Regions from separate parts of the Variovorax sp. P5_A3 genome, predicted to be linked through region 3. Evidence: predicted binding sites of a transcription regulator. Region 3 holds the regulator's gene; each other region holds the start of a gene.
What was found. The regulator sigma-54, encoded in region 3, starts transcription at its own class of promoters, with help from an activator protein. The targets are predictions, from matches to a motif close to TGGCANGNAANCTGCTTT.

Region 1: AC1D3B_RS15285 (TorF family putative porin) is a predicted target of sigma-54. The motif match lies at 4,901-4,918, and genes of this name have one in related genera.
Region 2: AC1D3B_RS28815 (PQQ-dependent methanol/ethanol family dehydrogenase) is a predicted target of sigma-54. The motif match lies at 4,684-4,701, and genes of this name have one in related genera.
Region 4: glnA (type I glutamate--ammonia ligase) is a predicted target of sigma-54. The motif match lies at 4,332-4,349, and genes of this name have one in related genera.

What each region holds. Positions count from the first base shown of each region.
Region 1 is NZ_JBFUKW010000008.1:353,996-361,781, reverse strand. It holds gene glcE (glycolate oxidase subunit GlcE) at 1-927, opposite strand, end outside; gene AC1D3B_RS15300 (SMP-30/gluconolactonase/LRE family protein) at 956-1,876, opposite strand; gene AC1D3B_RS15295 (ammonium transporter) at 2,015-3,565, opposite strand; gene glnK (P-II family nitrogen regulator) at 3,593-3,931, opposite strand; gene AC1D3B_RS15285 (TorF family putative porin) at 3,988-4,851, opposite strand; partial or broken gene AC1D3B_RS15280 (YifB family Mg chelatase-like AAA ATPase) at 5,017-6,571, shown strand; gene AC1D3B_RS15275 (metallophosphoesterase family protein) at 6,703-7,770, opposite strand; gene AC1D3B_RS15270 (hypothetical protein) at 7,773-7,786, opposite strand, start outside.
Region 2 is NZ_JBFUKW010000025.1:76,944-84,729, reverse strand. It holds gene AC1D3B_RS28835 (efflux RND transporter permease subunit) at 1-1,918, shown strand, start outside; gene AC1D3B_RS28830 (oxidoreductase) at 1,969-2,775, shown strand; gene AC1D3B_RS28825 (LysR family transcriptional regulator) at 3,285-4,220, shown strand; gene AC1D3B_RS28820 (hypothetical protein) at 4,222-4,485, opposite strand; gene AC1D3B_RS28815 (PQQ-dependent methanol/ethanol family dehydrogenase) at 4,771-6,567, shown strand; gene AC1D3B_RS28810 (high-potential iron-sulfur protein) at 6,579-6,926, shown strand; gene AC1D3B_RS28805 (FAD:protein FMN transferase) at 6,961-7,449, opposite strand; gene AC1D3B_RS28800 (FMN-binding protein) at 7,359-7,786, opposite strand, start outside.
Region 3 is NZ_JBFUKW010000011.1:109,281-117,066, reverse strand. It holds gene lptA (lipopolysaccharide transport periplasmic protein LptA) at 28-717, shown strand; gene lptB (LPS export ABC transporter ATP-binding protein) at 714-1,508, shown strand; gene AC1D3B_RS18855 (RNA polymerase factor sigma-54) at 1,630-3,216, shown strand; gene AC1D3B_RS18850 (CHAT domain-containing protein) at 3,239-5,194, opposite strand; gene AC1D3B_RS18845 (metallophosphoesterase) at 5,196-6,677, opposite strand; gene AC1D3B_RS18840 (toll/interleukin-1 receptor domain-containing protein) at 6,821-7,786, shown strand, end outside.
Region 4 is NZ_JBFUKW010000001.1:350,852-358,637, forward strand. It holds gene ntrC (nitrogen regulation protein NR(I)) at 1-1,021, opposite strand, end outside; gene glnL (nitrogen regulation protein NR(II)) at 1,044-2,120, opposite strand; gene AC1D3B_RS01560 (hypothetical protein) at 2,235-2,735, opposite strand; gene glnA (type I glutamate--ammonia ligase) at 2,870-4,285, opposite strand; gene AC1D3B_RS01570 (competence/damage-inducible protein A) at 4,433-5,233, opposite strand; gene AC1D3B_RS01575 (EI24 domain-containing protein) at 5,230-6,102, opposite strand; gene AC1D3B_RS01580 (sterol desaturase family protein) at 6,139-7,110, opposite strand; gene AC1D3B_RS01585 (polysaccharide deacetylase family protein) at 7,141-7,786, opposite strand, start outside.

The DNA of each region.
Region 1 (7,786 bases), on a different contig from region 3:
ATGCGCCGCCGCACGCAGTTGCGGACGCTGGTCGGGTGGCGCCAGATACCAGCGCTGTCCGCCATGCCATTCGATCAAGGGCGTGGCGTCGATGTCGAGGACCGGCGCCGTCTGCGGCACCGACAGGCGCCAGAGATCGCGCGCACCGCGACCGCCGAACCACGGATGCTGCTGGTCGCGCAGCGACTGCCAGCCGGCAGCGGTACGCTCGCTGTCCTGGCGCTCTCCGCCCAGGTGCGCGCACGCCGCCTCGACCGCAGCCACCGCGCCGCGCAGGCGCAGCGAAAGCACGCCGACGCCGTCACGCTCGCGCCAAACGCTCGCGTTCAGCGGCAGCGGGCGACCGCCCCATTCGTTGAGCAACCGGAGCGCATCGGCCTGACTGCAGGCGAATTCGAGCGTCGCCTCGGCAGGCGCGACCGGCAGGACCTTGAGGCTCACTTCGGCGATGAGCCCGAGCACGCCCAGCGATCCCGCGAGCACGCGCGACACGTCATAGCCCGCGACGTTCTTCATGACCTGCCCGCCGAACGTGAGCACCTCGCCTCGCCCGTTCACCAGCGTGGTGCCAAGGACGTAGTCGCGCACCGACCCGACGCTCGCGCGCGCAGGCCCGCTGAGTCCGGCGGCGACCATGCCCCCGACCGTCCCGCCCACGCCGAAGCGCGGCGGTTCGAAGGGCAGACACTGCCCCTGCCCGGCAAGGACGGCTTCGAGTTCGGCCAGCGGCGTGCCGGCGCGCGCCGTGACGACCAGTTCGCTCGGCTCGTAGCTGGTGATGCCTGTGAGCTCGGTCGTGGAGAGCGGCTCGCCTTGCGGCGGCTCGCCATGGAAGTCCTTGGTGCCGCCCCCACGGATGCGCAGCATCGTCGCGTCGGCGGCAGCGGCGCGTATGCGCTCGATGATCTGGCTGATGGCTGGATCCATGCCGGCGATCCTACAGCCAGCCGATGGGTCAATCCTCAAAGAAGCTCACGGGCAAACCGGGCGTGGCCACGCGAATCGACAGCACGTGGCCCGACGCCGGCCGCTGCTCGAGTTCAGAAACTGATCGTCCGCGTCGCGCACTGGTGACGAACAGCGTGCGCAGGTCGTCTCCGCCGAAGCACGGCATCGTCGGGCACTGGACGGGCGTCGGCAGTGCGGCCACCTGCTCGCCCGATGGCGCGAAGCGCAGCAACTGCCCGCCCTCGAACATCGCCACCCAGTAGTGGCCGTCTGCGTCGACCGTGGCGCCATCGGGGCGGCCTTCGTAGCGGACGAGCGATTCAGGCGTCCACCCCGCGGGCTTGTCGGCGAACTGGTGGAACACGCGCGGATTCGACAGCCGGTTGGGCCGCGCCGCCCAGCTCCACGCGCGCACGACGTGTGCCGCGGTATCGGCCCAGTAGAGGGTGGGTTCGTCGGGCGCGAAGGCCAGGCCGTTGGCGGTGGTCGCCTCGTTGGCCATCTGGCTCAACGCCGGCGCGCGGCCGGCACGGGCGTCGAGGCAATAGAGCGCGGCGTTGGGGCGGTCCTTGGCCTCGTTGAGGGTGCCTGCCCAGAAGCGGCCCTGCGGATCGCATTTGCCATCGTTGAAGCGCATGGTGCGCACGTCGTGGTCGACCTTTGCCAGCGGTTCGAGTTCACCGGCCCATTCGCGCGCCCGATAGATGCCGTCGCGCAGCGCGATCACCAGGCCACCGTTCCGTGCGGGCGCCATGCAGCCGGGCTCGGTCGAAAGGTTCCATCGCTCCACGGACGGCCTGGCCATGTCGCCGCGTGTGCGGAGCACCGCGCGTCCCGGGATGTCCAGCCAGTAGAGCGAGCGCTCGACCGGATGCCAGAACGGCGATTCGCCGAGCTGGCTGAGGCTGTCGTTCAGCGTGGTCCACATGGGCGCAGCTTAAGGGGAAAACATGTCGGACGAAAAAAGGCCCGCCGGTGCCGAAGCACGAGCGGGCCGAACATCCAGAGGAGACTCTCGCAGAAAACTCTTTGTCGGATCGGGCCGCGCGGGGCGGCCCGACGAAGATCAGCGGCTGTACGCCGTTTCGCCGTGCGACGAGATGTCGAGGCCTTCGCGCTCTTCCTCTTCACTCACACGCAGGCCGATGGTGATGTCGGCGATCTTGTAGGCGATGAAGGACACGACGCCCGACCACACGATCGTCAGCACCACGGCCTTGAGCTGGATCCAGACCTGTGCGCCGATGCCGTTGGAGATCACGCTGGCCGTGACCCAGTCGCCCACGAGGCCGGGGCCGCCGAGGGATTGGGTGTTGAACACGCCGGTCAGCAGCGCGCCGACGATACCGCCGACACCGTGCACGCCGAACACGTCGAGCGAATCGTCAGCGCCGAGCAGCTTCTTGAGGCCATGGACGCCCCAGAGGCAGGCGAAGCCAGCGACGAGGCCCACCACGATGGCACCCATCAGGCCGACATTGCCGGCTGCGGGTGTGATCGCCACGAGGCCGGCGACGGCACCCGAGGCGGCACCCAGCATCGAAGCCTTGCCGCGCATCAGCGCTTCACCGATGCACCATGCGAGCACTGCGGCAGCGGTGGCCGAGAAGGTGTTCATGAAGGCCAGCACGGCGCTGGTGCCGGCTTCGAGTGCGGAGCCGGCATTGAAACCGAACCAGCCCACCCACAGCAGCGAGGCACCGACCATGGTCAGCGTCAGCGAGTGCGGCGTGAAGGATTCCTTGCCGTAGCCGATGCGCTTGCCGATCAGGAAGGCACCCACGAGACCGGCGACGGCCGCGTTGATGTGCACCACGGTGCCGCCCGCGAAGTCGAGCGCGCCCCATTGCCAGATCAGGCCGGCCTTGTCGTTCATCGCGTCGACGACTTCCTTGCTCGCGTAGGCGTCCGGACCCATCCAGAACCAGACCATGTGCGCGATCGGTGCGTAGCTGAAGGTGAACCAGATCACCATGAACAGCAGCACGGCCGAGAACTTCGCGCGCTCGGCGAAGGCACCGACGATCAGGCAGCAGGTGATGCCGGCGAAGGTGGCCTGGAACGCGGCGAACAGCAGTTCGGGGATGTAGACACCCTTGCTGAAGGTCGCGCCGGGTGCGAACACGCCGGTGGCCGCATCGAAGATCCCCTTCATGAAGAGCCGGTCGAAGCCCCCTATGAAGGCATTCCCCTCGCTGAAGGCCAGGCTGTAGCCGTAGATCAGCCACAGGACGACGATCATCGAGAAGGTGACCATGACCTGCATCAGCACCGACAGCATGTTCTTGCTGCGGACCAGGCCGCCGTAGAACAGTGCGAGGCCGGGGATCGTCATCATGATCACCAGCAATGTGGAGACCATCATCCAGGCGGTGTCACCCTTGTTGAACGAGGGTGCGGGTGCCGCGGCGGGCGCAGCCGCAGGCGCGGCGGCGGCATCGGGAGCCGCTGCAGCAGCGGCGGCAGCCGGGGCCGCTGCGGGTGCCGCGGCCGCGGGAGCAGCAGCGGGTGCCGTGGCAGCCGGTGCCGCGGGCGCCGCTGCAGTCTGTGCAAAGCCGGATGTGGCGGCCGCCAGCACGCTCATGCCGAGCGCGAGTGATACAAGGAATTTTTTCATTTCGGTTTGTCTTTCGTGCCTTGCGTGTCAGAGAGCTTCGCGGCCCGTTTCACCGGTGCGGATGCGCACGACCTGCTCCAGGTCGTAGACGAAGATCTTCCCGTCGCCGATCTTGCCGGTGCGTGCAGCGGCTTCGACGGCTTCGATCACGCGCTCTACCAGCTCGTCGGCCACGGCCGCTTCGATCTTGACCTTGGGCAGGAAGTCGACGACGTACTCCGCGCCGCGGTACAGCTCGGTGTGGCCCTTCTGGCGGCCGAAGCCCTTGACCTCGGTGACCGTGATCCCCTGCACGCCGATCGCCGACAGCGCTTCACGCACTTCGTCGAGCTTGAAGGGTTTGATGATGGCTGTGACCAGCTTCATGATGTTTCTCCTACAGATGAAAGGGACGGCGCAACCCAGGGGCACGCCTTCTGTGACTACAGGGTCTTGGTCAGCGTGAGGATGAAGCGCGTCACATTCGGCGAGAAGGTGGTCTGGCCGATCGGTCCGAAGACGGTGCCCGTGGGGATGCCCGGCGACGCCACCAGGTTGAAGGCACTCTGGTTGTTGCCGCCCTGCACCCAGCCGCCGAGCGCCAGGCCGCTGCCGAAGTCATAGGACACGCCGACGTTGTAGTCCAGGTAGTCCTTGTAGCCCAGGCTCTTGATGTCGCTGGTGAAGAAGGTGTAGCCGATGGCCGTCTTGAAGGTCAGCTTCGGAATGATCTCCTTCGTGTAGGCGAGGTTCAGGTAGCCGGTGTTCTGGCCGTCCAGGTTCGATCCGCCCTGGTTGCCGGCGTAGTTGAAGTAGTCATTGGAGACGGTCCAGGAGTACTTGGCGGTGAACGCGCCGAAGCGCTCGTCGGCCCAGGTGCCCGCGCCGTAGATCTCGGTGGTGTTGCCCGCGGTGTTGCCGGGGTAGTAGTACTGGTAGACGCCGACGTCCCAGTCGATCGGGCCGCCCTTGAATTTGTAGCCGCCGTAGAAGTCCATCTCGACGGAGTTGCCCTGCAGCCAGTTGACGCTGGAGTTCCAGTTGCCGACATAGAAGCCGCTGTCGCCGAAGGCATAGTCCAGGCCGCCCTGGATGGCGGGCTTGAACCAGCTGGTCTTGGCGAGGCCGTTGTGTCCGATGGTGTCCTGGTCCTGACCGCGGAACTTGTAGTTCGTCGTGATCGAGACGTTGCCCGTGAGGTTCGGAGCCGGGGGCGTTGCGGCTGCGTCGGCAGTCTGCGCGCTCGCGAGCATCGGCAGGGCGGCAAGGGCGCCCACTGCCAGGACCAGAACGGATTTACGGTGCATCATCGAGTGACTCCTCGGAGTGTTTTGAAAGTGGTTTGGAAACCATGTCAAAGCAGGGAGCGTGCCAAACTGTCAAAAAGCTTGCAGAGCCAAGTAGCGGTCAAGGATGCACGTAGTAACAATGAAACAAGAGATGGGCGCACCATCTTGGGGATAGGGAGAAGAATGAGTTTGTCTTTGGTGCAAAGCCGCGCCTTGCTGGGCCTCGAAGCGGCCAGTGTCACGGTTGAGGTGCATCTGGCGAATGGTTTGCCCAGCTTCACGCTGGTCGGACTTGCCGATGTGGAAGTCAAGGAAGCCCGCGAACGCGTGCGATCCGCCATCCAGAACGCCGGTCTCGAATTTCCGAACAACAAACGGATCACGGTGAACCTGGCCCCGGCAGACCTGCCGAAGGACTCCGGACGCTTCGACCTGCCGATCGCCCTGGGCATCCTGGCGGCCAGCGGGCAGATCGAGGCGCCCCGGCTCGCCGGACACGAGTTCGCCGGCGAACTCTCGCTTTCGGGGCAGCTCAGGCCCGTCCGTGGTGCGCTCGCCATGGCCCTCGCGTTGCATGCGCGCGGGATCGCGACGCGGCTCGTGTTGCCGGCCGATAGCGCGCAGGAAGCCGCGCTGGTGCCGGACGCCGAGGTCTACGGGGCGCGGCACCTTCTTGACGTCGTGCGGCAATTCCTCCCGCCGGCCGAAGGTGCGTCGCCGCCCGAGCCGGTCGGCGATGACGGCTGGGCCAGGGTGCTCCCCGCAGCCCCCCAGGCTCCGACCGTGCGCCACGCGGATCTCGCGGATGTGAAGGGCCACACAGGCGCGAAGCGCGCCCTGGAGATCGCCGCCGCTGGCGGCCACAGCGTGCTGATGGTCGGCCCGCCCGGCTCGGGCAAGTCGATGCTGGCACAGCGATTCGCCGGCCTGCTGCCCGCGATGAGCGTCCAGGAAGCGCTCGAAAGCGCGGCCGTTGCCAGTCTCGGCGGGCGCTTCGCGACCGACCGCTGGATGCGCCGGCCGACTTCGAGCCCGCACCACACGGCGAGCGCCGTGGCCATGGTGGGCGGCGGTTCACCGCCGCGGCCCGCCCGGAGAAATCTCGCTGGCGCATCACGGGGTGCTTTTTCTGGACGAGTTCCCAGAATTCGGAAGAGCCTCCCTGGAGGCGCTGCGCGAACCCCTGGAAACCGGAACCATCACGATCGCCCGCGCCGCCCGCCGGGCGGAATTCCCCGCGCGGTTCCAGTTGATCGCGGCGATGAACCCCTGCCCCTGCGGCTATCTCGGCTCGACGCTCAAGGCCTGCCGATGCACGCCGGATCAGGTGTCGCGCTACCAGGGCAAGCTCAGTGGCCCCCTGCTGGACCGCATCGACATCCACATCGAGGTGCCCGCCGTGTCGGCGGAGCAACTGCTCAACGCACCCGCCGGCGAAGCGACCGACTCGATTCGCGCCCGCGCAGCCGAGGCACGCGAACGCGCCATCGCGCGACAGGCCAAGACCAACCAGGCCTTGCAAGGCGCCGAGATCAACCGGCATGCATCACTGGCGCCTGAGGCGCTGAAATTCATGCATATCGCAGCGGCCAAACTCGGCTGGTCCGCGCGCAGCACCCATCGAGCGCTGAAGGTGGCCCGCACCATCGCCGACCTAGCCAATGCGGGCGAGGTGCAAGTCGCACACGTGGGCGAGGCCGTGCAGTACCGGCGAGCACTAGCGGTGGCCGGGCAATAGCCGGCAGAACGCAACTACCAACTCGCCATCGCTAGCATTGGGTCCACCCCTTAACCAATAGCCAAGAACAAGTACATCCAGCCCGAAAACGTCCTTGCAATCCTTCCATCGTCTACCCCGCGCCCTATTCCCTATTGCGTAGGGAAAGAACATTGCTCACGGAATTCATACTCATCCCAAGCGAAGTGCTTTGCAATCGCCTTAATTGTGCGCCCGCTTACCTCAAGCTCAATGATCGACAAAGAATATAGACCATGAGCACTCACCCCGGTAGTTGGCCCAGAGCAAATTACAATTCCGTTATCGTGATTGAATCGATAAAGAAGAGTCTCATGAGTGTGTCCTGCAAATAAAATTGAAACGCCACATTGTGAGGCCGCGTTGGTCAGTTTTTCAGAATCCAACAGCAATAGGTCTTCTTCCACATCAGGGAATTCCGGGGGAAAATGAACAGCCCAAACTATCGCCGCTTCAAATCCATCACTCAGTGCTTCCTTGCGAGCTTCGATTGTTGCCTTAACAAGCTCAATTAATGCCCCGCCCGCCACACGACCTTGGCCAATGAACCCCGCCCCACCCTTTCCAGCATGTGAGTCCTCCAGAGAAAAATCAACTAAGAAGCATATCAACATCGCATCATCCAACACTTGAGATGACACGCGTACTCGGCCAGTCTCTGCATGTGGCAAGGCGACGCCATAGACCTTTTTTCGCTCGAAATCCCAAAAGCGTCCAAAATGCTTCTCAAAGTTTTTTGAACTTGGCTGGTTTCCTACACCTGCATAGCGATCGTGATTTCCAGGAAGCGTTACTACTGCAAGTTCGCCGTCGCTCAGTAAAGACGGCAACCCTTCTTCATTCGGATTCCACTCGCTTGGGACGAGGCCGTGGAAGTAATTTTTGGCCAACTCAAGGTCAAACGCATGACCCGTAGTTGCCAAGTCTCCCGTTACCAGAATTGCATCAAGTTCATCAGCCTCATTGGCAAGAAAATGCAACAGCTTAGCAGCCGCATCGGGATTGAATGTCGACGGATAGAATATTTTCGCCGCGTCATCCAAATTTCTGCTTCTGCTTAAGTGACGAATTATCGCTTTCGCGCGTCCTGAAGCTCCCGTTTCTTTTTCCAGAGGATTCAGCCAATCTTCATATCGCCCGAAGTGCATATCCGATATATGCGCAATTCGAAAAACTGTCATTGCTACTCACCGTCGT
Region 2 (7,786 bases), on a different contig from region 3:
CACGCTGGGATCCCTGATCCTGGCGCTTGGACTGCTGGTGGACGACGCCATCATCGCCATCGAGATGATGGTCGTGAAGATGGAAGAGGGCTACAGCCGCGCCGCTGCCTCCGCCTATGCCTGGAGCCATACCGCAGCGCCCATGCTCTCGGGCACGCTGGTCACCGCTGTCGGCTTCATGCCCAATGGCTTCGCTCAATCCACTGCGGGCGAGTACACCAGCAACATGTTCTGGATCGTCGGCATAGCGCTCATCGCGTCGTGGGTGGTTGCCGTGGTCTTCACACCCTACCTGGGCGTCAAGCTGCTGCCCGACTTCAAGAAGGTCGAGGGCGGTCACGAGGCGCTCTACGGCACGCCCCGCTACAACCGCTTCCGCCAACTGCTTGAGCGCGTCATCACGCGCAAGTGGCTGGTCGCCGGCTCGGTCGTGGGCCTCTTCGTCCTGGCCGTACTCGGCATGTCGGTGATCAAGAAGCAGTTCTTCCCGATCTCGGACCGCCCTGAAGTGCTGATCGAGGTGCAGATGCCCTATGGCACGTCGATCACTCAGACCAGCGCCGCCACGGCGAAGGTGGAAGACTGGCTGGCCAAACAAGAGGAAGCCAAGATCGTCACCGCCTACGTCGGCCAGGGCGCGCCACGCTTCTATTTCTCGATGGGACCGGAGCTGCCCGATCCGTCGTTTGCCAAGGTTGTGGTGCGCACGGACAACGAGGACGAACGCGAAGCGTTGAAATACCGGCTGCGGCAGGCCGTCGCCGATGGTTTGGCCCCCGAGGCGCGCTTGCGCGTCACCCAGCTCGTGTTCGGCCCATATTCGCCGTTCCCGGTTGCCTACCGGATCACCGGCCCCGACCCCGACAAGTTGCGCAAGATCGCGGCCGACGTGCAGGAGGTCATGGACGCCAGTCCGATGATGCGCACGGTCAACACCGACTGGGGCACGCGCGCGCCCACGCTGCACTTCACCTTGCAGCAGGACCGACTGCAGGCCGTGGGGCTGAGCTCCAGCGCCGTGGCGCAACAACTGCAGTTCTTGCTGACAGGAGTGTCTATCACCGCCTTGCGCGAGGACATTCGCACGGTGCAGGTCGTCGCACGCTCGGCCGGCGAGATCAGACTCGACCCGACCAGGATCGGCGATTTCACGCTGGCTGGCGCCAACGGGCAGCGCATATCGCTGTCGCAGGTAGGCAAGGTCGATGTGCGCATGGAAGAACCAATCATGCGTCGGCGTGACCGAGTGCCGACGATCAACGTCCGGGGCGACATCGCCGATGGCTTGCAGCCGCCGGACGTGTCGGCCGCCATCACCCGGCAGCTCCAGCCCCTCATGGAGAAACTGCCGAGCGGCTATCGCATCGAGGAGGCGGGTTCCATCGAGGAATCAGGCAAGGCGACGGCCGCCATGTTGCCGCTCTTCCCCATCATGCTGGCCATCACCCTGCTGATCATCATCTTGCAGGTGCGCTCGATCTCCGCGATGGTCATGGTCTTCTTGACCAGCCCGCTGGGGCTGATCGGCGTGGTGCCGACCCTGATCCTGTTCCAGCAGCCATTCGGCATCAACGCGCTCGTCGGCTTGATTGCGTTGTCAGGAATTCTGATGCGTAACACGCTGATATTGATCGGACAGATCCACCACAACGAACAGGCCGGATTGGACCCCTTCCGCGCGGTCGTCGAGGCCACCGTGCAGCGTGCCCGGCCGGTGATCCTGACTGCCTTGGCCGCCATCCTGGCTTTCATTCCGCTGACCCATTCGGTGTTCTGGGGGACGCTCGCTTACACGCTGATAGGTGGGACCTTTGCAGGGACGATTTCGACGCTGGTGTTCTTGCCGGCCATGTATTCCATCTGGTTCAGGATCAGGCCCGGCAGCGACAGCAGGTCCTTGGTCGAGAAACCAGCATGAATATTGACCCGCTCTTTATCACTATCCCTGTACATGGAAAAGGAATTGCTATGTTGAATTCGACAATCGTTGTCGTTACCGGTGTGTCATCGGGCATCGGACGTGCCGCCGCCGAGAAGCTTGCCAGGCGGGGTTGCCGCGTATTCGGCACCGTGCGCAGTATCGGCAAAACGGTCCCACTACCCGGCGTCGAGCTTATCGAGATGGATGTTCGGGACGACGCTTCCGTTCAAGGTGGAATCAAGCTCGTCATCGACCAGACCGGCCGCATCGACGTACTGGTCAACAACGCGGGAATGAACATGATCGGCGCGGTGGAGGAAACAACGACCAGCGAGGCGGCATCTCTGTTCGACACCAACGTATTCGGCATATTGCGCACTGCACAGGCGGTACTCCCGCACATGCGAACGCAACGTCACGGAAGGATCGTCAATGTCAGCTCGGTGCTGGGCTTTCTCCCGTCTCCGTACATGGGACTCTATTCCGCCTCTAAGCATGCTGTGGAGGGGTTGTCTGAAACCCTGGATCATGAGGTGCGCCAGTTCGGCATTCGCGTAACACTGGTCGAGCCGTTTTATACCAAGACCAATCTGGAAGCCAATTCGCCTCAGGCAAAGTCAAAGATCGCGGACTATGACCGCGAACGCGACCTCGTCTCGCACACTGTCGCTGATAGTGTCAATGGCGCACCTGAGCCCTCTGAGGTGGCAAACACGATCGTCGAAGCGGCGCTTGGCACTTGGCGTATGCGCCGCACTCCCGCCGGACAGGCATCCCTCCTGAGCAAATTGCGCCGCTTCATGCCTGCAGGCCCTGTCGATGCAAGCCTGAGGAAAACGTTCGGCCTCACCTGAAGAACCTCACCGTGAAGCCATTCACTGGCAGTCCGATAAAAGAAAAAACCCATGACTCCAATGACCATCGACTGGACCGCTCAGCAGGAAGCCTCACGGCAACGATCGATTGCAGGCGGTGGCAAACCTGGTCTCGCCCGAATGGAGCAGATCGCCGGCAAGAGCGGGCGCGCGCGAACAGGTCACATCCACGCTATCTCAGAGACTTTGCCATTTCAGACATCGTGCGCTTGCTCTGCCCCACATTCACTCCCTCGTCTTCACGAGCGCGCGCTGCTGGTACCCCATTGATTCGGCAACAATGATCTTGAAGCAATGCGAACCCCGGCGAAGGCAGCCACCGCGCGGAGGTAGTGCACGCCAGGATGTCGCTGTATGGCACTGGCCACTCCGAAGCCATCACCTATCAAAGAGGGCTCAAGCGCTATTCGAGTGGTGCTAATGACTACGGGGCACCTGATCCTTTCGTTTTTGTGTTCTTGCGCGTAGTTCGGGGGGCGGAGAAAATTATGGACAGCCTAGAGCTTTTGCGAACCTTCAGCGAGGTTGCGGTTTCTGGCAGCTTTTCTCGCGCCGCCAAGCGTCTCGAACTATCGAGAGGCACCGTGAGCAAGTACATTTCGACATTGGAGAATCGGTTTGGTGTCCGTTTGCTGAACCGGACCAGCCGTGCTGTTAGCCTTACGGATGCAGGCGCATTGCTGCTTGAACGGAGCAAGCCAATCCTGGAGATGGCGGATCTTACGCAGGCAGAACTCCAGGACCGAGCGGCAACTCCGCGCGGACGCCTCCGAATTTCTGCGCCGCACGGTATTGATCAGACAGAACTACCAGTACTTGTGAATGCGTTCTTGGGTCACTATCCACAAGTTCGCATAAGTCTTTTTCTTACCAATCGCACGGTCGACCTGGCTGGCGAAGGTATTGATATTGCCTTGCGTTTCGGTCCAACTACCAATGAGAATCTCATTGTTCGAAAACTGCTTTCGATGAACTTGGCGGTCTGCGCCGCCCCAATGTATTGGAAGAGATACGGGATTCCAGAGCATCCTAGCGAGCTTGCCAATCACAACGCACTGATCAGTACGCAACTAAATCCTCTGTCTTCGTGGGGCTTTGAAGTCGACGGTGCACCGTTGGAAGTTGCGGTACATGGTCGACTAGACGCGACGGAGGCTAGTCCCTTGATTCAAGCTGCGTTGCAGGGAGCGGGCGTACTCTACTTGCCTTCAATAATGCTGCAACCGTACGTGGAGAGCGGTCGTCTTGTTCCAGTGTTGTCAGAGTTCGTTCGAGGCGACATGTGGCTCTCGGCCGCCTACCTGCAGCGCCGACATAACACGGCGGTTCAGCGCGCCTTTCTTGATTTCGTCGAAAGTCGGATCAAACCTCGCAGAGCAATGCAAAAGGGCTTGGTAGGTCGGCCGTCGAGCGCTCTGGCTTAAATCAGTGGAAGTTGGGGTCCAATGAACATCCCGCCACAGGTTCGAGGACGAGCTTCCAGAGGGCTTGCTCGCCCTGCAGCGCATGCAGGGAATGCATGAGCCCCAGTTCGCCGAAGACCGAGGTCAGGTGCTTCGCAAAAGTCTCTGTCCCGTCCATTTCCTGGGCCAGCGGCACGATCTCCTTGTCGTCCACGCGTCGCAGGCTGTCGACCGGGGCTTCCTGCAGTTCGGTGTAGTCCCGATGGTGCTGTTCGCACCCCCGCATGGAAAGAATTGCGCCTGCACATCATCTGTGCGGTCTCCACGGACGACGCTGGCACCAAAGAGGCTCGGCAGCCACTGTGACGCGATGCCACGCCTGCCGATGCGCTGACTGCTCAACCCTGTAGCAGTCCAACGGGAAAACCCGCACGCCGACACGCGCGGACTGGCCGGTATTGCAGCAGCAGGGAGTTCCGGCGCATGGCATGGCATTTGCCCCTCGAAGCTGCGGAGGACGCGTTCGCCGAGCGTTTCCGCAACCCACGACCCACCCTCTCAAGGAGACACCATGCAAATGAAGCTCTTGCCCGCGCTCATCGCGATTGGCCTGGCCGCCGCAACGGCCCATGCGCAAGTCACGGACCAGATGATCAAGTCCGAGGCCACTGCCAAGGGCAACGTCCTGACCTGGGGGATCAACACCCAGGGCCAACGCTACTCGCCGCTGAAGCAGGTCAATACAAGCAATGCCGCGAAGCTGACGCCGGTATGGGCCTTCTCGTTCGGCGGCGAGAAGCAGCGTGGGCAGGAATCGCAGCCGGTGATCGCGAACGGGAAGATGTTCGTCACCGCGTCGTACTCGCGCATCTACGCGCTCGACGCGACCACCGGCAAGAAGCTGTGGAAGTACGAGCACCGCTTGCCGGAAGGCATCATGCCGTGCTGCGACGTGGTAAATCGCGGAGCCGCGCTCTACGACAACCTGGTGATCTTCGCGACCCTCGATGCACAGCTGGTCGCGCTCGACCAGAACTCCGGCGACGTGGTTTGGAAGGAGAAGATCGACGACTACGCTGCCGGCTACTCGGCCACGGCCGCGCCGATCATTGCCGACGGTGTGATGCTGACGGGCGTGTCGGGTGGCGAGTTCGGGGTTGTCGGCCGCGTCGAAGCGCGCGACCCGAAGACCGGCAAGTTGCTGTGGACCCGCCCGACCGTGGAAGGCCATATGGGCTACACCTACGACAAGGACGGCAACAAGAAGGAGAACGGCATCTCCGGCACTGTCAACAAGAGTTGGCCGGGCGATTTGTGGAAGACCGGAGGCGCGGCCACGTGGCTCGGAGGCACCTACGATGCCAAGACTGGCCTGGCCTATTTCGGAACCGGCAATCCGGCGCCCTGGAACAGTCACCTCCGGCAGGGCGACAACCTTTACTCCTGTTCGACCGTGGCCATCGACGTCAAGACCGGCCAGATCAAGTGGAGCTACCAGGGCACGCCCAATGACAGCTGGGACTTCGACGGTGTCAACGAATTCGTCACCTTCGACATGGATGGCAAGCGGGTCGGCGGCAAGGCCGACCGCAATGGCTTCTTCTACGTGAACGACGCCAGCTCGGGGAAGCTTCTCAACGCCTTTCCGTTCGTCAAGAAGATCACCTGGGCCAGCAGCATCGACCTGAAGACCGGGCGACCCAACTTCATCCCGGAGAATCGTCCCGGAGACCCGATCGAGGGAACTGATGCCAAGAAGGGCAGTGCCGTGTTCGCCGCGCCGGGCTTCCTCGGTGGAAAAAACCAGATGCCAATGGCCTACAGCCCCGACACCAAGATGTTCTACGTGCCGTCGAACGAATGGGGCATGGACATCTGGAACGAACCTGTCGCGTACAAGAAGGGCGCGGCCTACCTCGGCGCGGGCTTCACGATCAAGCCGCTCAACGAGGATTACATCGGCTCGCTGCGCGCCTTCGACCCGAAGACCGGCAAGATGGCCTGGGAAGTCAAGAATGGCGCGCCGCTGTGGGGTGGCGTGCTCACGACCGGCGGCAACCTCGTGTTCTGGGGAACGCCCGAGGGCTACCTGAAGGCTGCCGATGCGAAAACCGGCAAGGTGGTCTGGCAGTTCCAGACCGGTTCCGGCGTCGTGGCGCCGCCGATCACCTGGATGCAAGGCGGCGAGCAGTACGTCAGCGTGGTCTCGGGCTGGGGCGGCGCAGTGCCGCTATGGGGCGGGGAGGTGGCCAAGAAGGTGAACCTGCTTGAACAGGGCGGCATGGTCTGGGTCTTCAAGATTCCCGGGGCGGCCGGCGCATCGCGCACGGCACAGGCAGTCGGCAGCGCCAAGGTTGCGTCCAACTGAGGGACCGAGTCATGGAAGACATCGACAACGGCGCATCCGTCGGGGTGACGCGGAGAACCTTCAGCGGTCGCTTGATGGCCGGCGCCTGCTTCGTGGCGTTGGTGCCTGGCGCAGCATGGGCCGAGGCGCACGTCGAGGAATCCGACGAGACCGCGATCGGCCTGGGCTACAAGCACGACACCAAGGCCGTCGACGCGAAAAAGTACCCGAAGCATGCGGCAACGCAGCGCTGCGTGAACTGCGCGATGTGGCAAGGCTCTGCGACGCAGCCGTGGGCGGGCTGCGCGATGTTCGGACGCAAGCAGATCGCGGCCGAGGGCTGGTGCATGGCATGGGCCGCCAAGCCGGCCGGAGCCTGACCCTGAAGCTCGGGCGGCCAGGGCCTGCCGGGCCCTAGGCCGGCTCGAGCTGAAGTCCGGGCGTGGCCTCCCATCGACCGGCCTTGTCGACCCACAGGGCGTCGACCTTCCAGCGATGCGCCAGCGCACGCGCCTGCAACGGACCCGCCACGAAGAAGACCTTGGTCAATGCATCCGCCATGGCGCCGCTCTCGGCCACGACGGTGACGGCCGAGAGCGTGCGGGGCGAGTAGCCGGTATGCGGGTCGAAGATATGGTGATGCAGATGGTCGGCACTGAAGGCGGTGCGGTTGTCGGCGGACGTCGCGATGCATCGACCGTCCGCCATCAGTCGCGCAATCAGCGTGGACTCGGCGTGCGGGTCGGCGATGCCGAGCGTCCAGGGGCGCGCATCGCTGTTGCTGCCCAGCGGGGCGAACTCGCCCGCATCGATCAGCGCATGCCGAATCCCGTGTGACGCGAGCACCGCGCGCACCTGATCGGCCGCATAGCCTTGCGCGATACCGTTGAGCGTTGCGGACATGAACGGCATGTCGAAGCGGATGAGGTGCGAAGAGACATCGAGTGCGCGTCAGTCCACTCGGGCGCGCGCGCTGGCGTACATGTCGGAGAAGGTGTCGTTTCGTGTCCCGCCACGAGCAGTTCGACGCCGCTGCCTCCGAAGGCCTTCTCGACCATGCCTTGCGTGATGCGCACGTGCTGCACGAGGCCGGCCTGCAGCAGGGCGTCCCAGGCCAACGGCGAATAGGTGTCGCGCCGCACGTGCGCCACCAGGCCGGGTTCTTGTCCTGCCGCAAACCCGAGTCTCTCGCGCGCCACGCGCAGCGCGGACGACAGCAGGCTCTGGTTGAGGATCCGCA
Region 3 (7,786 bases):
ACAATGCGCAGCAAGTTTCGTGCCTCTATGATCTCGCCACCTTCCTCCCCCCTTCGCCATCTCGGTCGTGGACTGCTTGTTGCCCTGGCGCTGGCCGGGTTCGCATCGGGCGCGCACGCCGAGAAGGCCGATCGCGCCAAGCCGATGAACATCGAGGCGGATTCGATGCGTTACGACGATCTGAAGCAGACGAGCGTCTTCACGGGCAACGTGGTGGTGACCAAGGGCACGATCATCATCCGTGGCGACAAGATCGACGTCCGACAGGACCCCGAGGGCTACCAGTACGGCGTCGTGACCGCGGCGCCGGGCAAGCTGGCTTATTACAAGCAGAAGCGTGACTCGGGTCCCGACGAGTGGATCGAGGGCGAGGGCGAAGTCATCGAATACGACAGCCGTGCGGACAACGTGAAGTTCATCCGCCGCGCGGTGATGCGCCGACTGATCGGGGCGACGCCCAACGACGAGAGCAGCGGTCCGCTGATCGTCTACGACCAGAGCAACGACACCTTCACCGTCAACGGGTCCTCGCTGCCGCCCAATGCCGGCGTTGCGACCCAGCCGGGTGGTCGTGTCAAGGCGATCCTCACCCCCAAGGCCGCTCCAGCGGCACCCGCCGCCGGCGGAAAGCCGGCCGCCGCCGCGCCCGCCCCGGCCCCTGCGCCGGGCACCGGGTTGCGCGCCACCACCACCCTTGGCGGAGAGTCAAAGAAGTGATCGAAACCGCAGGCATGAGCGAGGGCGCAGGCGCTCCGGGCAGCCGCCTCGAGGCGCGTGGGCTTCAGAAGAGCTACGGCAGCCGCAAGGTTGTCAAGGATGTGACGCTGGGTGTGCAGAAGGGCGAAGTCGTCGGCCTGCTGGGGCCCAACGGCGCCGGCAAGACGACTTCGTTCTACATGATCGTCGGCCTGGTGCGCGCCGATGCCGGCGACATCACCATCGACGGCGAGCCGATCGCGCACATGCCGATCCATCGGCGCGCGCGCATGGGCCTGAGCTACCTGCCGCAGGAAGCATCGATCTTCCGCAAGCTCACGGTCGAGGAGAACGTCCGCGCCGTGCTCGAACTGCAGCGCGAGCCCGACGCCAACGGACGCCAGGTTTCGCTGTCGAAGCAGCGCACCGAGGAACTCCTCACCGAGTTGTTGGCCGACCTGCGCGTGGACCACCTGCGTGATTCCCCCGCGCTGTCCCTGTCGGGCGGCGAGCGTCGCCGCGTCGAGATCGCGCGCGCCCTGGCCACGCAGCCGCGCTTCATCCTGCTGGACGAGCCCTTCGCGGGCATCGACCCGATCGCGGTGATCGAGATCCAGCGGATCATCAATTTCCTGAAGGAACGTGGCATCGGCGTGTTGATCACCGACCACAACGTGCGTGAAACGTTGGGCATCTGCGATCACGCTTTCATCATCAGCGACGGGCATGTGCTGGCCCAGGGCACGCCGGCCGAGATCGTCGACAACGCCGAGGTGCGGCGCGTGTACCTCGGCGAACATTTCCGGATGTGAACATGTTGCTCGCCCCCAGGCTCCGCACTTCGTGCTCCGCCTACCCCCTGCCGGGGGCAGGCCGGCCGCTACGGGCGGCCGGGCGCGGCGGCCTTCTGGTCAAGAGGGTTTCACTATCTCCATGAAGCAGGGTTTGTCGCTGCGGGTTTCGCAGCATCTCGCGTTGACGCCTCAACTTCAGCAGTCGATCCGGCTGTTGCAGCTTTCCACGCTCGAGCTGACGCAGGAAGTCGAGCAGATGCTTGATGACAACCCATTCCTCGAGCGCACGGCCGAGGAGGCTACGCGCGAGGAGTTCGGGTTGGAGACGGCCGATACGCCGGTTCGCGATGACGATCGGTTTGCCGATGGGGAGGGCGATTTCACGCCCGGCCCGTCGGCGTCTGCGCCGGAAGTCGCCGTCGCGGCCACTGGCGACACCGAAGTCGCCACAGCCGACACCGCCGATGGCGAGCCCGACTGGGAAGGCGATGGCACGATCGACCTCGCGCCCGACGACAGCGAATGGGGCGGCGACGCCCCCGCGCGTGCCAACAACCTCGGCGACGACGAGCGCACGGACGCGACCGAACTCGCGCGCAGCCAGGAATCGCTGCAGTCCTTCCTGCACCGGCAGGCACTGGGATTGCGCCTGAGCGAAACCGATCGCGCGGCACTCCGTTTCCTGATCGAGTCGCTCAACGAAGACGGTTACCTCGAAGACTCGCTGCCCGCCCTGGCGTCCGGCCTCGCGGGCAACGACAACGACCAGTTCGACGACCTCGTGCACCACTTCCAGGTCGGGCTCGGCCTGCTGCAAAGCCTGGAGCCGTCCGGCGTGGGCGCGCGCAGCCTGGGCGAATGCCTGACCATCCAGCTGCGCGCCCTGGCCGACGAGGACGAGACCGATGACGAGGCACAGGTGCGCAAGACCGCCATCGCGATCTGCAAGCAACCGATGGAACTGCTCGCCCGTCGCGACTTCAAGCGCCTGGCCACGCTCACCCGCAGCAACGAAGAGGAAGTCCGCGCCGCCCTGCAGCTCATCGCGAAGCTGGAGCCCAAGCCCGGGCGCCGCTTCGTCGACGTGGAGCGCAACGTGGTCGTGCCCGACGTGATCGTCACGCGCGTCGGCAACGGCACCAACACCAAGTTCCGCGTGATGCTCAACCCCGAAGTCATGCCGCGCCTGCGCGTGCACGACATCTATGCCGGTGCGCTCAAGCAGCACAAGGGCGAGGGCAGCCAGGCGCTTTCGCAGCGCCTGCAGGAGGCGCGCTGGTTCATCAAGAACATCCAGCAGCGCTTCGACACCATCCTGCGCGTGTCGAACGCCATCGTCGAGCGGCAGAAGAGCTTCTTCGTGCACGGCGAACTCGCCATGCGTCCGCTGGTGCTGCGCGAGATCGCCGACGAACTCGGGTTGCACGAGTCCACCATCAGCCGCGTGACCACTGCCAAGTACATGGCGACGCCTTACGGCACGGTCGAGCTCAAATACTTCTTCGGCTCGGCGCTCGGCACGGAAACGGGCGGCAATGCGTCGAGCACGGCGGTGCGCGCGCTGATCAAGCAGTTCGTGAGTGCGGAAGACCTGAAGAAACCACTGTCCGACAGCCAGATTTCCGAGATGCTCAAGGAGCAGGGGATCGAATGCGCCCGGCGCACCGTCGCGAAATACCGCGAAGCGCTGCGCATCGCACCCGCGAATCTGCGCAAGGCGCTCTGAAGGGCCTGCGAGGGGCCTCAGGTCAGGCCTCGCGCCCTTCCAGCGTCACCAGCGCCGCCTGCGCGAGCCCTTCCCACTGCATGCGCGACCAGTGATCCACATAGCGCCTGAACTGGCGTTGCGTCGAGAGCACCGGAAACGAATCCGTCGACAACTCGCGGATCTGCCTGCAATGCTCGACGATGCGATCCCTGGCGACCTGGGGCTGGAATGCGTCGCCCCCATAAACAGCACCGAGCAGCTCCAGCTCTGCCAGCGTGCCGTGCGCCCAAACCCGATCCGTGATGGCCGCCGTACGAAGCTGCCATTGCGCCAGCTGCCAGGCCACCAGCCACCATTTGCCGTACTCGGTGCGCAACGCACTCAGCGCTCCCTCATCCGGCGCCAGCGCGGGAATGGCTGCGAGCGACAGATACTGCGTCATCACCCAGTGATTGACCGATTCGATCTTCAGTGCCGCTTCGTAGAACTCGCGCGACTTGCGATAAGCCTCGGTACTGCGAGCCACATTGCCGACCAGCGCGTGGATGATGGCGATGCGTTTCTCGCTGGCTGCGCTCATCCCGAGGCGTTCTGCCTTCTCCTTGAGATTGCGCTGCGCGACCGGCCTGTCGCGCCAGGCCGCAAGGTCGACGCGGATCTGGTCGCTGAGCTGGTCGAGTTCGGCGGCGGTCTCGGTGCTGATGGGTGTGCCGGGCCGGGCCGGGTCCGTCTCGTTGCCACGCACCAGGGAGTCCATCCGGTCGAACTTGACCTCCATCTTCGACTTGGTCTGCCGGCTACGAAAGGCGTCCACCTGGGCTTCCAGGTCCGGCGCGACGGCTGCGTACACCACGATGCTGGCCCAGTCGTGGGTGTCCGGCAGGTCGATCCTCAGGCGCTGTCGCAGTTCATGCACGACCCAGCGCGGATCGTTGCCTGCAAGCAGTCCGCTGTAGAGCAGTTCCGCCGCGACGTTCGACGCCCGCATCCACAGCGGAAACTGCGAGGCGATGACCCACGGAATGTCCTGCGCGTGCAGCTCGTGCGCGATGCTGCCGCCCGGTGTCAGCACCGAACTGGCATTGCCGGAATCACAGGTCGCCAGGCTCACCACCGTCGGCGGCTGCTTCGCCCGGCCGTTGGAGTTCATGCTCTTGAGCGCCATCGCGAGGCTCTGCCCGTCGACGACGATGTGCTCGGTGGCCTCGCCTTCCTTGCATAGCACGATGCCGTAGCGGCGGTCCGAGCCGGGCAGCGGCGCACCGTGCGCCAGCAGGTGCACGTGGGTGTAATCCTCGGCCTGGCAGGCATCGCTGATGCTGCGCGCCGTGGCATTGGGCAGCACCGTAAGCAACTTGCGCACCTCGACGACGCGTTCGGCGGGCGTGTCCCTGGCCTTGACCCACGGGTCGATGGCGCGGCGCAGTGCCTCCAGGTGCGCCTGTGCCGGCACGGCGGCAAAGCCTGACGGCGATGCAAAGGCGTAGAGGATCTTCGGCGCGCGGTTCCACTCCGACTGGAGCGGCCGACCGCGGCGAATCTCGCGCGTGATGTTGGTGAGCGTGCGCAGCAACAGCGGCGCACCGGAGCCGGAGGTGTCGGCCGGCGACATCGTCGCTTCGAATGGCACCAGGCCCAGTTCGAAGGCCGAGATCAGCAGCCGTATGTTGACGAGGCGACTCGTATCCCCGCGGGCCGAACGAAGCTCCGACACCAGCTCCGGGATCTTGCCGAGCACCCGTGCGATCGCTTCGCCCAGTTCCTGCAGTTCGGCCGCCCGCTGCGATGCCGCAATGGGCGTGCCGTCGATTTCATAGCGAAGCCGATTCAGCCGCGTGAGCAATTGCGCGTGTTCGAAAGGCAGATGCACGCTGACCGGCCCGTCGGCGCCGCACAGCGCCATGTAGGCGGTCAGCGGCGACAGCAGCTGGTTGTGTGCAGGCCCTGAGCGCAGGAACTCCAGGCGAATATCCCGGACGTCGGATGTATCGCTCATCTCATCCTCTCGTGTAGCGTTGGATCTCGCGCGGTTCGCCGGTTCCGTCGCCTTCGACATGCACCAGCGCCCCGACGGTCCCACCGCCCGGACCGGCGCTGATCGACACGGCGCTGGTCTGGTCCATGACGAACGGCTGTCCGCCGATGCGCGCTTCGTCGATCGTCTTCATGCGCCCGTCGACCAGCACGTTGAACACCTCGGTGAACGCGTCTTCCCGTGCGAGCATGGCCGGCGTGAACTGGAGCAGGCGTATCCACGTCCCGCTGTTGAAGTAGTAGCGCCCCTGGCCCATGTCGATCGCGCGCTCGAGGTGCGTGTGACCGGTGACGATGAAGTCGATCGCCGGCCCGACCGCCGCCGTGACCTTGTCGAAGGTGTCGTCGCGGTCATGGATGTCGAAGGACTTGTCGTCCTTCAGCCAGTCCAGCAGCGCACGGCGCAGCGCCTCGGCCTGGCTGACGCCGGTCAACCAACCGGTCAATCGGTCGATGATCAACTGGGGCGTCCCCAGCGTGCCGTCGACCTGCGCCGTCGGCGACCTGGGCTTGCCGAGATTGCGCTCGGCGTCGAGCAGCATGTCTTCGGCGCTTCCGCCCAGGCCCTGCTTGAGGTTCGGCCCCAGCATCTGCTCCAGCGTCATGGCGGGCGGGGCCCTTGACTCTGGCGGCGGTACGACGACGTCACCCGACAGCCGGGCGTCGACTTGCGCCCCACCGCGTTTCCATTCGCCGACGATGCCGAAGAGCTGGTTGATCTTGCTCGCCTGCGACGGGTCGAGCACCAACAGCGCGCCGACCGCCGCCGAGTTCTCCGGCTTGAGCAAGTCGATCCACGCATAGCGTCGCTTCACCGTGTTCATCACCTCCTTGACCATGCGCGTGCCCGCGTTCGGCTTCCATTCGTCCTGCGGCAACGAGAGCCCGGCATTCATGCGGCGCGACACCCTGGCCAGGTCTTCGTAGCGGTTGTAGTTCCAGTCGTCGACCTCGTTGCCGTGGATGCAGAACACGCGCGAGCGGCCGACCATCGCGGTGTACCCCGCGCCCGCCGTCGAGAATTCGATGCGCGCGCGCGCCGACAGGTCATCGCCGGCCAGCCGCGACAGCACCAGTCGCTGCGATGGCGGGAACGCGATCTCGATGTCGTGGTTGCCGATCACGAACACCAGCGTACGGCCCGGCAGCTTCACGAAGGCGGCCAGCGCCGCCCAGACGGGCGCGAACGAATCGTCGTCCATGATGCGGCGCACCGTCGCTTCCGCGTCGTCGATCGCCACGTAGCCGGCCACGTCCTCGGCGAGCGTGTCGAACACGTCTCCGTTCAGCACCAGCGCCACGCGCCCCTCAGGCCGTTGCTGCGCGAGTCGAAGGATGAAGTTGGCCAGCCGCCCCGATTCACGCAGGATCTGGAAGCCGGGGCGTCCTCCCATGTGCAGGTCGGAAATGGCGTGGAGCTCGTCGAAGGTGGGCAGGTCGCTCATGGTCTTGACGCTTTCTGGCGCTGGTTGTGGCGCCGGCTTGGCAGCATAGGCTGTGACGGCCTGCCTGCCCTCCGTAGAAATGTGGAGTTGTCTCCGTCGTCGTGGGGATGCGCAATCGCCCGGTGTGTGTAACGCTTTGAATCATGCCGCGAGACGATCCTCTCCGAGACCCGCCCGTCGAGGAACTCGACGAGTTCTTCTGGGGCGATCTCCTCGACTACATCGCCGAAGGCCGCGTCGTGGTGGTGGTCGACAGCGAACTGCTCACGGTCAACCACCAAGGCCGCGACATCGGCTTCGATGCCCTGGTGGCAGACCGGCTGGCGGAACGGCTTCGCATCGATACGCGCGGCATCGAAGGCAATCCGCGCCTCGACGACGTGGTGAGTTGCTACCTTGCTTCTCCGCGGGCCCGCAAGGAGGATCTCTACGTTCGTATCGCCCAGGTGGTCAAGGACCTGGATGTCTCGCCGCCTCAGGCCTTGCTGGACCTCGCCGCAGTGCGTGGACTCGATCTCTTCGTGACGCTCGCGTTCGACGGCATGCTCGTGCGCGCCATCGATCTCGTGCGCCACGCAGGCCAGCCGCGCACGCAGGTCGTCGCCTTCGCGCCGAATCGCCCGGCGGATCTTCCGACGCCGCGCGAGCGGCTGCCGGCGCCCACCGTGTTTCACTTGCTGGGTCGGCAGTCCTCGGCGCCTGAGTGGGTGATCTGCGACGAGGATCGCCTCGAATTCCTCCACGCGCTGCAGGAAGACGCGCGCCGGCCGAAACTGCTTTTCGATGCGTTGCGCGAAGACCACCTGCTCCTGATCGGTTGCCGCTTGCCGGACTGGCTGGCGCGCTTCTTCCTGCGCGCGGCGAAAAATGAGCGCCTTTCGTCGAGACGGCAGACGGTGGAATATTGGGTCGACCCTCGGGCGGCCAACGATCCTGCGCTAAAGGACTTCCTGGACGTCTTCAGCCCCGACACGCACCTGATCCGGCTGGATCCGGCGAGCTTTTGCGCCGAGTTGCGCGCGCGATGGGTGCAGCGCCATCCCGAGGGGCTCCCCTCGGTTCCCGCAACCGGGCTGAAAACGGCCAGCGTGGAGGGGGCGGTGTTCATC
Region 4 (7,786 bases), on a different contig from region 3:
GCTTCGGCTCGACGCCCAGTTGCTTCGCGCTCTGCTGCAGGAAATGGCGCGTGAGCGCGGGCACGTCCTCGCCGCGCTCGCGCAGTGCGGGCAGCCGCAGGCGGATCACGTTGAGCCGATGGAAAAGGTCTTCCCGGAAACCGCCGAGCTTGACGCGCTGCTCCAGGTCCTGGTGTGTCGCCGCGATCACGCGCACATTGGCCTTGACGGAGTTGTGGCCGCCCACGCGATAGAAGTGGCCATCGCTCAGTACGCGCAAAAGCCGTGTCTGGAGATCGAAAGGCATGTCGCCGATCTCGTCCAGGAACAGCGTGCCGCCCTCCGCCTGCTCGAAGCGGCCCCGCCGCATCGTCTGCGCGCCGGTGAAGGCCCCGCGCTCGTGGCCGAACAGTTCGCTCTCGAGAAGATCCTTCGGAATGGCCGCGGTGTTGATCGCGACGAAAGGCCCGGTCGCGCGGGGCGAATGCTTGTGCAATGCACGCGCCACCAGTTCCTTGCCGGAGCCGGATTCGCCCGTGATCAACACGGTCACATTGCTTTGCGAGAGCCGCCCGATCGCACGGAAGACGTCCTGCATCGCAGGCGCCTGTCCGAGCATTTCAGGGGCGGCCGCCATGCGTTCCTCGGCGACTTCCTCGCGCTGGCTTTCGTCGACGGCGCGACGGATCAGTTCCACCGCGCGCGGCAGGTCGAAAGGCTTCGGGAGGTACTCGAAAGCGCCCCCTTGGAAGGCCGAAACGGCACTGTCGAGGTCGGAGAACGCGGTCATGATGATGACCGGCAGCCCCGGGTGCTTGGCCTTGATCTTGTCGAGCAGATCGAGACCGGAGCCACCCGGCATGCGGATGTCGCTCACCAGGACCTGGGGACCCTGCAGTTCGTCGTCGGCAGCCGCTTCGAGGGCCGCGAGGACTTCGCGCGTGTTGGTGAAGCTACGGGTTGGCAGGTCTTCGCGCAGTAGCGCTTTTTCCAGCACAAAGCGGATCGATTGGTCATCGTCCACTATCCAGATCGGCTTCATGCAGCTCCTTGTTGCGTGGCTGCTAGGGCAGCGGTATCAATATCTTGAAATCGGTCCGGCCCGGGACGCTGTCGACTTCGATCACGCCGTGATGCTGTTGCACAAAGGTTTGCGCAAGCGTCAATCCCAAGCCAGTACCGCCATCCCTGCCCGACACCAGCGGGTAAAAAATGCGGTCCTTGATCGCGTCCGGCACGCCCGGTCCATTGTCGATGACATGCAATTCCAGTGCCAGTCGATACCACTGCTTATTGAAGATAACCTGGCGCGCGATGCGGGTCCTGAAGGTGATCTGGGCATCGCCCGCGGCACGCCGTTCCGCCAGCGCCTGGGCAGCGTTGTGAACGATGTTGAGCGTGGCCTGGATGAGCTGCTCGCGGTCGCCGCGAAACTCCGGGATCGATACGTCGAAGTCGCGCTCGATGTGCAGGTCGCGCGGAAATTCCGCGAGGATGACCGAGCGCACGCGTTCGCAAACCTCGTGGATGTTGACATCGCCCACCACGTGCGGCCGCCGGTGCGGCGCCAGCAGCCGGTCGACCAGCGTCTGCAGCCGGTCGGCCTCGTGGATGATGACCTGCGTGTACTCGATGAGGTCGCGTGACTCGACTTCCATCTGCAGCAGCTGTGCCGCGCCGCGGATGCCACCGAGCGGGTTCTTGATCTCGTGCGCGAGGTTGCGGATCAGTTCCTTGTTGGCCTGCGCCTGGTCGAGCAAGCGCTCTTCACGGTCTTGCCGCACCTGCTGTTCGAGCGGTGACATCTCAATGATCAGCTCGCCCGCCTTGTCGCTCTGCGCGAGCGTCACCTGCACAGGCATGAGTTCGTGATTGACACGACGCAACAGCGCTTCGTAGCGAAGCGTCGCGAAGTCATTGCTGCGCGCGCCGTCGATCGCGGTACGCAGCACCTGGGGCTCATGGAAGCAGGCGCCGAATTGCGAACCTTCGAGCGTGCGCCGCGAGGTGCCGAGCGCAACTTCGAGCCCCGAGTTCGCATAAAGCACTGACCCGTCGGTGCGAACCACCGCAATCAGCGTAGAGAGAAGATCAAAGGCCTGGAAGCGCTTGCCCGGCCCTGCCGACTTACCAAACGCCACGTGAGGAAGCCCCTTCCCGAAACGCCACGGATCCGGCTCCGCCGGTCCGAAGGCGTTGCCCCCGGCAGGGGGTTGGCGAAGCGACACGAAGTGCGCGCAGCCTGGGGGCGAGCTTCATTTCAGGCGACCGATCTCGCGCTGGATGCCGGCGATGTCGCTCTCGTTGCGCGCGATCTCGGCTTTCATCTCGGCCACGCGATCGAGGTACTTCTGGTAGTTCTTGCTCTCGCTGCCCTGCTTCTCGGGTTCGCCGCTGTTGTAGTCCTTCAGCAACTGGGCTTGCCGATCCTGTGCCTTCTTGAGTTCGGATTCGAGCACCGATCGGGCTTCGCCGTCGCGCGCGCGCTGGTCGACGCCCTCGACGCGAGGGCTGCCCGCCGGGCTGGTTGCGGAAGAGCGCGCCGCGCTGCTCGATGCCGCGGAAGCGATCGGCCGCGCGCCCTGCACGACCGTGACGTTGCCGCCTTCCATCAGCTTGCACCCGCGTTGTTGTGCCTGCGTGGCGTTGTTCGTGTATTCGTTGCCGCAGCGCCAGACGCGCTCCTGCGCCTGGACTTGCATGTGGACGCCAGCCGCCGCGAAAGCGGTGAGCAGCAAAACGGAGAGAGTCTTCATGGTCATGGATGGAGTGCGCAGCAAATCGGCATTTTCGTGCAATTCGATACGTGTACCGTGCTGGTGTTCCTACCCGCCCAAAAAGAAAAAGGACGGCAAAAGCCGTCCTTTTTAACGCCCTGGGGCGAGCAACATCACAACGAGTAGTACATGTCGAACTCGACCGGATGGGTCGCCATGCGGAAGCGCGTGACTTCCTGCATCTTGAGGTCGATGTACGCGTCGATGTAGGCATCGGTGAACACGCCGCCCTTGGTCAGGAACGCGCGGTCCTTGTCGAGATACTCGAGCGCCTGGTCGAGGCTGTGACACACGGTCGGGATCAGCGCGTCTTCTTCCGGCGGCAGGTGGTAGAGGTCCTTGCTCGCGGCTTCGCCCGGGTGGATCTTGTTTTCCACGCCATCGAGGCCGGCCATCAGCAGCGCTGCAAAACCAAGGTACGGGTTCATCAGCGGATCCGGGAAGCGCGCTTCGACGCGGCGGCCCTTCGGGTTGGCCACGAACGGAATGCGGATCGAGGCCGAGCGATTCTTGGCCGAGTAGGCCAGCTTCACAGGGGCTTCGAAGCCGGGCACCAGGCGCTTGTAGCTGTTGGTGCCGGGGTTCGTGATGGCATTCAGCGCACGGGCGTGCTTGATGATGCCGCCGATGTAGTGCAGCGCGAACTCGCTCAGGCCGGCGTAGCCGTCGCCTGCGAACAGGTTCTTGCCGTCCTTCCAGACCGACTGGTGCACGTGCATGCCGGAGCCGTTGTCACCGACGATCGGCTTGGGCATGAAGGTGGCGGTCTTGCCGTAGGCGTGGGCCACGTTGTGGATCACGTACTTCTGCAGCTGGACCCAGTCGGCGCGCTGGATCAGCGTGCTGAACTTGGTGCCGAGTTCCATCTGGCCGGCGTTGGCCACTTCGTGGTGATGCACTTCGACCGGGATGCCGAGCGATTCGAGCACCAGGCACATTTCGGAGCGCATGTCCTGGAAGCTGTCGACCGGGGGCACGGGGAAGTAGCCGCCCTTGACGGCCGGGCGATGGCCCGTGTTGCCGTGCTCGAATTCCTTGCCGGTGTTCCAGGCAGCTTCTTCGGATTCGATCTTCACGAAGCAGCCGGACATGTCGTTAGACCAGCGCACGCCGTCGAACACGAAGAATTCGGGTTCCGGTCCGAAGTAGGCGGTGTCGCCCAGGCCCGATGCCTTCATGTAGGCCTCGGCACGCTTGGCGAGCGAACGCGGATCGCGCTCGTAGGGCTTGCCGTCCGACGGGTCGACCACGTCGCAGGTCAGGATCAGCGTCGTTTCCTCGAAGAAGGGGTCGATGTTGGCCGTGTTCGGGTCGGGCATGAGCTGCATGTCCGACGCCTCGATGCCCTTCCAACCGGCGATCGACGAACCATCGAAGGCGTGGCCCGCGGTGAACTTGTCCTCGTCGAACGCGGAAACCGGCACGGTCACGTGCTGTTCCTTGCCGCGGGTGTCGGTGAAGCGAAAGTCGACGAACTTGACCTCGTTTTCCTTGACGAGTTTGAGTACATCGGCGACGGTCTTTGCCATCAGGTTCTCCTGGTTTGGATAGTGGTTGGAAGTACGGGTAAACCGGAATGCAGTTTCTGTGCCATTGTCACTGCAGCCGACCGGGGTTTGGCGCTGTCGCCGGACCCCAAAAACAGGCGAGTTGTAACCAAATTGGTGCGCACCAAATTAGCGCACCATTTCGGGGCCAAGGCGTGCGCCGAAGGCGTGCAGGCCTGCCAGAAGCTGCGCATAGGCGGCACCGATCCGCTCGGCATCGCCCTTGACGCCGAGCTCGATATGGCGCCCGTGCTCGGCGTGATCGACGCTCGGCAGGCTGAACACCTTGATGCCCGGATGCGCAAGCTCGACAGCTTCCATGAGCGGCGTCAACGAGGCTTCCATGGCACCGTAGACGATCACCGACCGTTCGGCGGCCCGCCCGCGTGCGAAGAGATTGGCATAGCGTTCGTCGAGCACCGACTCGATCATCGGCCAGGCCATGACCGGGAAGCCCGGCACGAAGTGCACGTCGCCCACGCTGAAGCCAGGGATCTTGTTGTACGGGTTGCGGATGATCTTCGCGCCCAGCGGAAAGACGCCCATGTTGAGACGGTGCACGTTATCGGGCCGGTCGGGCTCGTAGACGGTGCCCTGCTCGCGCGCCGTGTCCTGCATGCGTTCGCGGATCAGCACCTCGGCCTCGGGATGGAGGCCGAGCGGCACGCCGAGCGCCGCAGCCGCGCACTGGCGCGTGTGGTCATCGGGCGTCGCGCCGATGCCGCCGGTCGAGAAGACGATGTCGCCCGACGCAAAGGCACGCCCAAGCGCCGCCGTGATGCGCACGGGCACGTCCCCCACGTATTCCGCCCATCCGAGTTCCAGCCCGCGCTCGGCGAGCAGTTCGATGACCTTCGGCATGTGCTTGTCGATGCGCTTGCCGGAGAGGATTTCGTCGCCAACGACGATCAGACCGAAAGAACGGCTCATGGAGCACCCCATTGGCTAGCGGCTGCGTTGGCATCGGCCAACTCAACCGCGGGTGGTGAAACAGCGGCGGCTGCGCGCTGCATTCTCAGTTGCGCCAGCGCGTCGAGGCAATAGTGGGCGAACCACAGCGCCGAGAAGGCGAACACCAGCGTGTAGATCCAGATCGCGATGGGCACGAGCACGAAGAAGGCGGCCGCGAAAAGCAATCCCGACGCCCATACGATGGCCGGAGCCGCGCCGAGGTACCCGCACAGCACGCCGACGCCGAGCAGTGGCAGGCGATGCTTGCGCAGGAGTTCGTCACGCTCCTCCGGGCTCGCATGCTCTGCGAGCGCGTCGAAGCTCATCACGCGGTAGGTCAGCCAGCCCCAGATGAGCGGTGGAAGGATCAGCACGAGCGGCGGAATGAGCCAGAGCGGCATCGACACGACGAGGGCCAGCATGGCCAGCACGGTCAGTCCGAGCGATCGGGCCATGCTGCCGAAGAAAGAGGCGCCCTTCTTCTGCTCCAGCGCCGGAAAGCGCCGCTCCGCCACCAGGCGGGTCAGCGCCGGCGCCATGAAGCCGGCGACGATCAGCAGCGACACCACCACGATGAGCGGCGTGGCCGCGAACACCACCAGCAGCGGCGCCAGCATGGCCGTGACGTCGCCTGAAAACATGCGGCCGATCCAGCCCCAGAAACTGGACAGCAGCGGCCAGGCATCCAGCGCCTCACGCGTCCACGCGACGGATGCGTCCCAGTAGAAATAGCCGAAAACCGCGGCGAGCACCACCATGAGCCCCAGCGGCAGCAATGACAGCACGATCACCCGGGGGTGCATGCAATAGGCAACCGAACGCCAGAATGAATCGAGAAGAAGACGCATCGACGCCGAGGATAACGCCAGCGCGTGCAGCCTCCGTCAACCCCTGCCGACCAGGCGCTTGAGGCCCAGCCATTGCTGCGACCAGAAGCCGCGGCCGTACTCCTTGACGCGGCCCCGTTCGTCGGGCTCGACCTGGTCGCGGATGCCGGTGGGGTCGTAGCGACGCTCGAAATTGACGGTCCCGAAGAGCATGTCCCACCAGGGCAGAAGCACGCCGAAGTTGTGTCCACCGAGCGTCTTCGGCCCTTGCGATTCATGCCCGATGCCGATGCTGTGGTGCACGCGATGAAAGCGCGGGCTGATCCAGAGCCGCTCGCCGATCGCGCCGAAGCTCAGCCGCAGGTTGGCATGCTGCACGCTCTCGCTGAGCTGCGTGAAGGCCACGATCGCGATGAACTGGCCCGGCGCGACGCCGATGACCTGCGCGACGATCACGATGATGGTGTCGTGGATCACGTCGTCGAGCAGATGGTTGCGGTTGTCGCTCCACATCGTCATCTGCCGCTGCGAGTGATGCAGCGAATGCAGTGCCCACCACCACTGGAAGCGGTGCTGCCCGCGGTGGATGAGGTATTCGACCAGGTCCAGCACGACGAGGTAGATCGCGAATGCGATCCACGGTACGTCGGTGACGCCGGGCCAGAGTTCGTCGAGATGGAAGGAACCCCAGCCCGCCGACCGCACCGAGCCCAGTACATCGTCGAAGACCGGCTGGAGCGCGAAGAACATCGCCAGCCTGAAGAGGCCCAGCCGATGGATCAGCGTATAGAGCACGTCGGTGCGGATGGCGCGGCGGTCCACCACCGGCTCGGCAGGCCGCCAGCGCTGGAGCGGGCCGATCACGGCGACCAGCACCGCGATCTGGATCATCCCGACCAGCAGCCAGCCGGTGGCGTCGAACGCGTCCTCGACCCAGCCACCGAGGCCGACGGCGTAGACCACCGGCTGCACGGCGGTCTCGAAGAGCCACTGCTGCAGGTTCGCGAAAAGATCGGTGAGCCAGTCCATTGGCGTGCGACCCGGACGACGCCGGAAGGTTCAGGGATGCGCGGCGATCCAGGCACGGTAGGCCGGATGCTGGCGCAGCGTTTCGAAGCAGAAGCCCTTGGCCTTGAGGCCGACGATCAGCGGCTCGAGGTTGGCTGGCGCCCACGGATCCTTGCGCGACCAGATGCCCAGGTGCGCGAGCAGGATGTCCCCGGGCTCGATCTTGTCGAGCGCCTGTTGCAGGAGCTTCTCGTTGCTGAATTTCTCGCTCGGCAGTTCGTCGCCCAGGAAGCCCGCGGGCGCCCAGCCAACGTGCTCGAAACCGCAGGCCTTGGCCACCGCCAGCAACTTCGGCGACGTCTTGCCGCCTGGCGCACGGAACAGCGGGAGCGGCTTCTTGCCGGTGACGTCCTGCAGGCGTTCGGAAGACTTGGCGACGTCGGCGCAATACTGCTTGGCGTCCCAGGTGAACTCGCGGCCGGCAAATGCGCCTGCCGTCGGCTTGATGCGAAAACGTGGCTCGACACCGGGCAGGTCGCCGCGCCAGACTGCATGGTCGTAGGTGTGGGATGCGAATTCGTGGCCTTCGGCCGCCCTCGCCTTCCACCATGACGCCCAGTGGTTGTCGAGACTGTCGCCATCGGTCTGGGTGCGTTCCGCGGCGGCGAAGAAGGTCACGCGCACGTCCTGCCGCTTC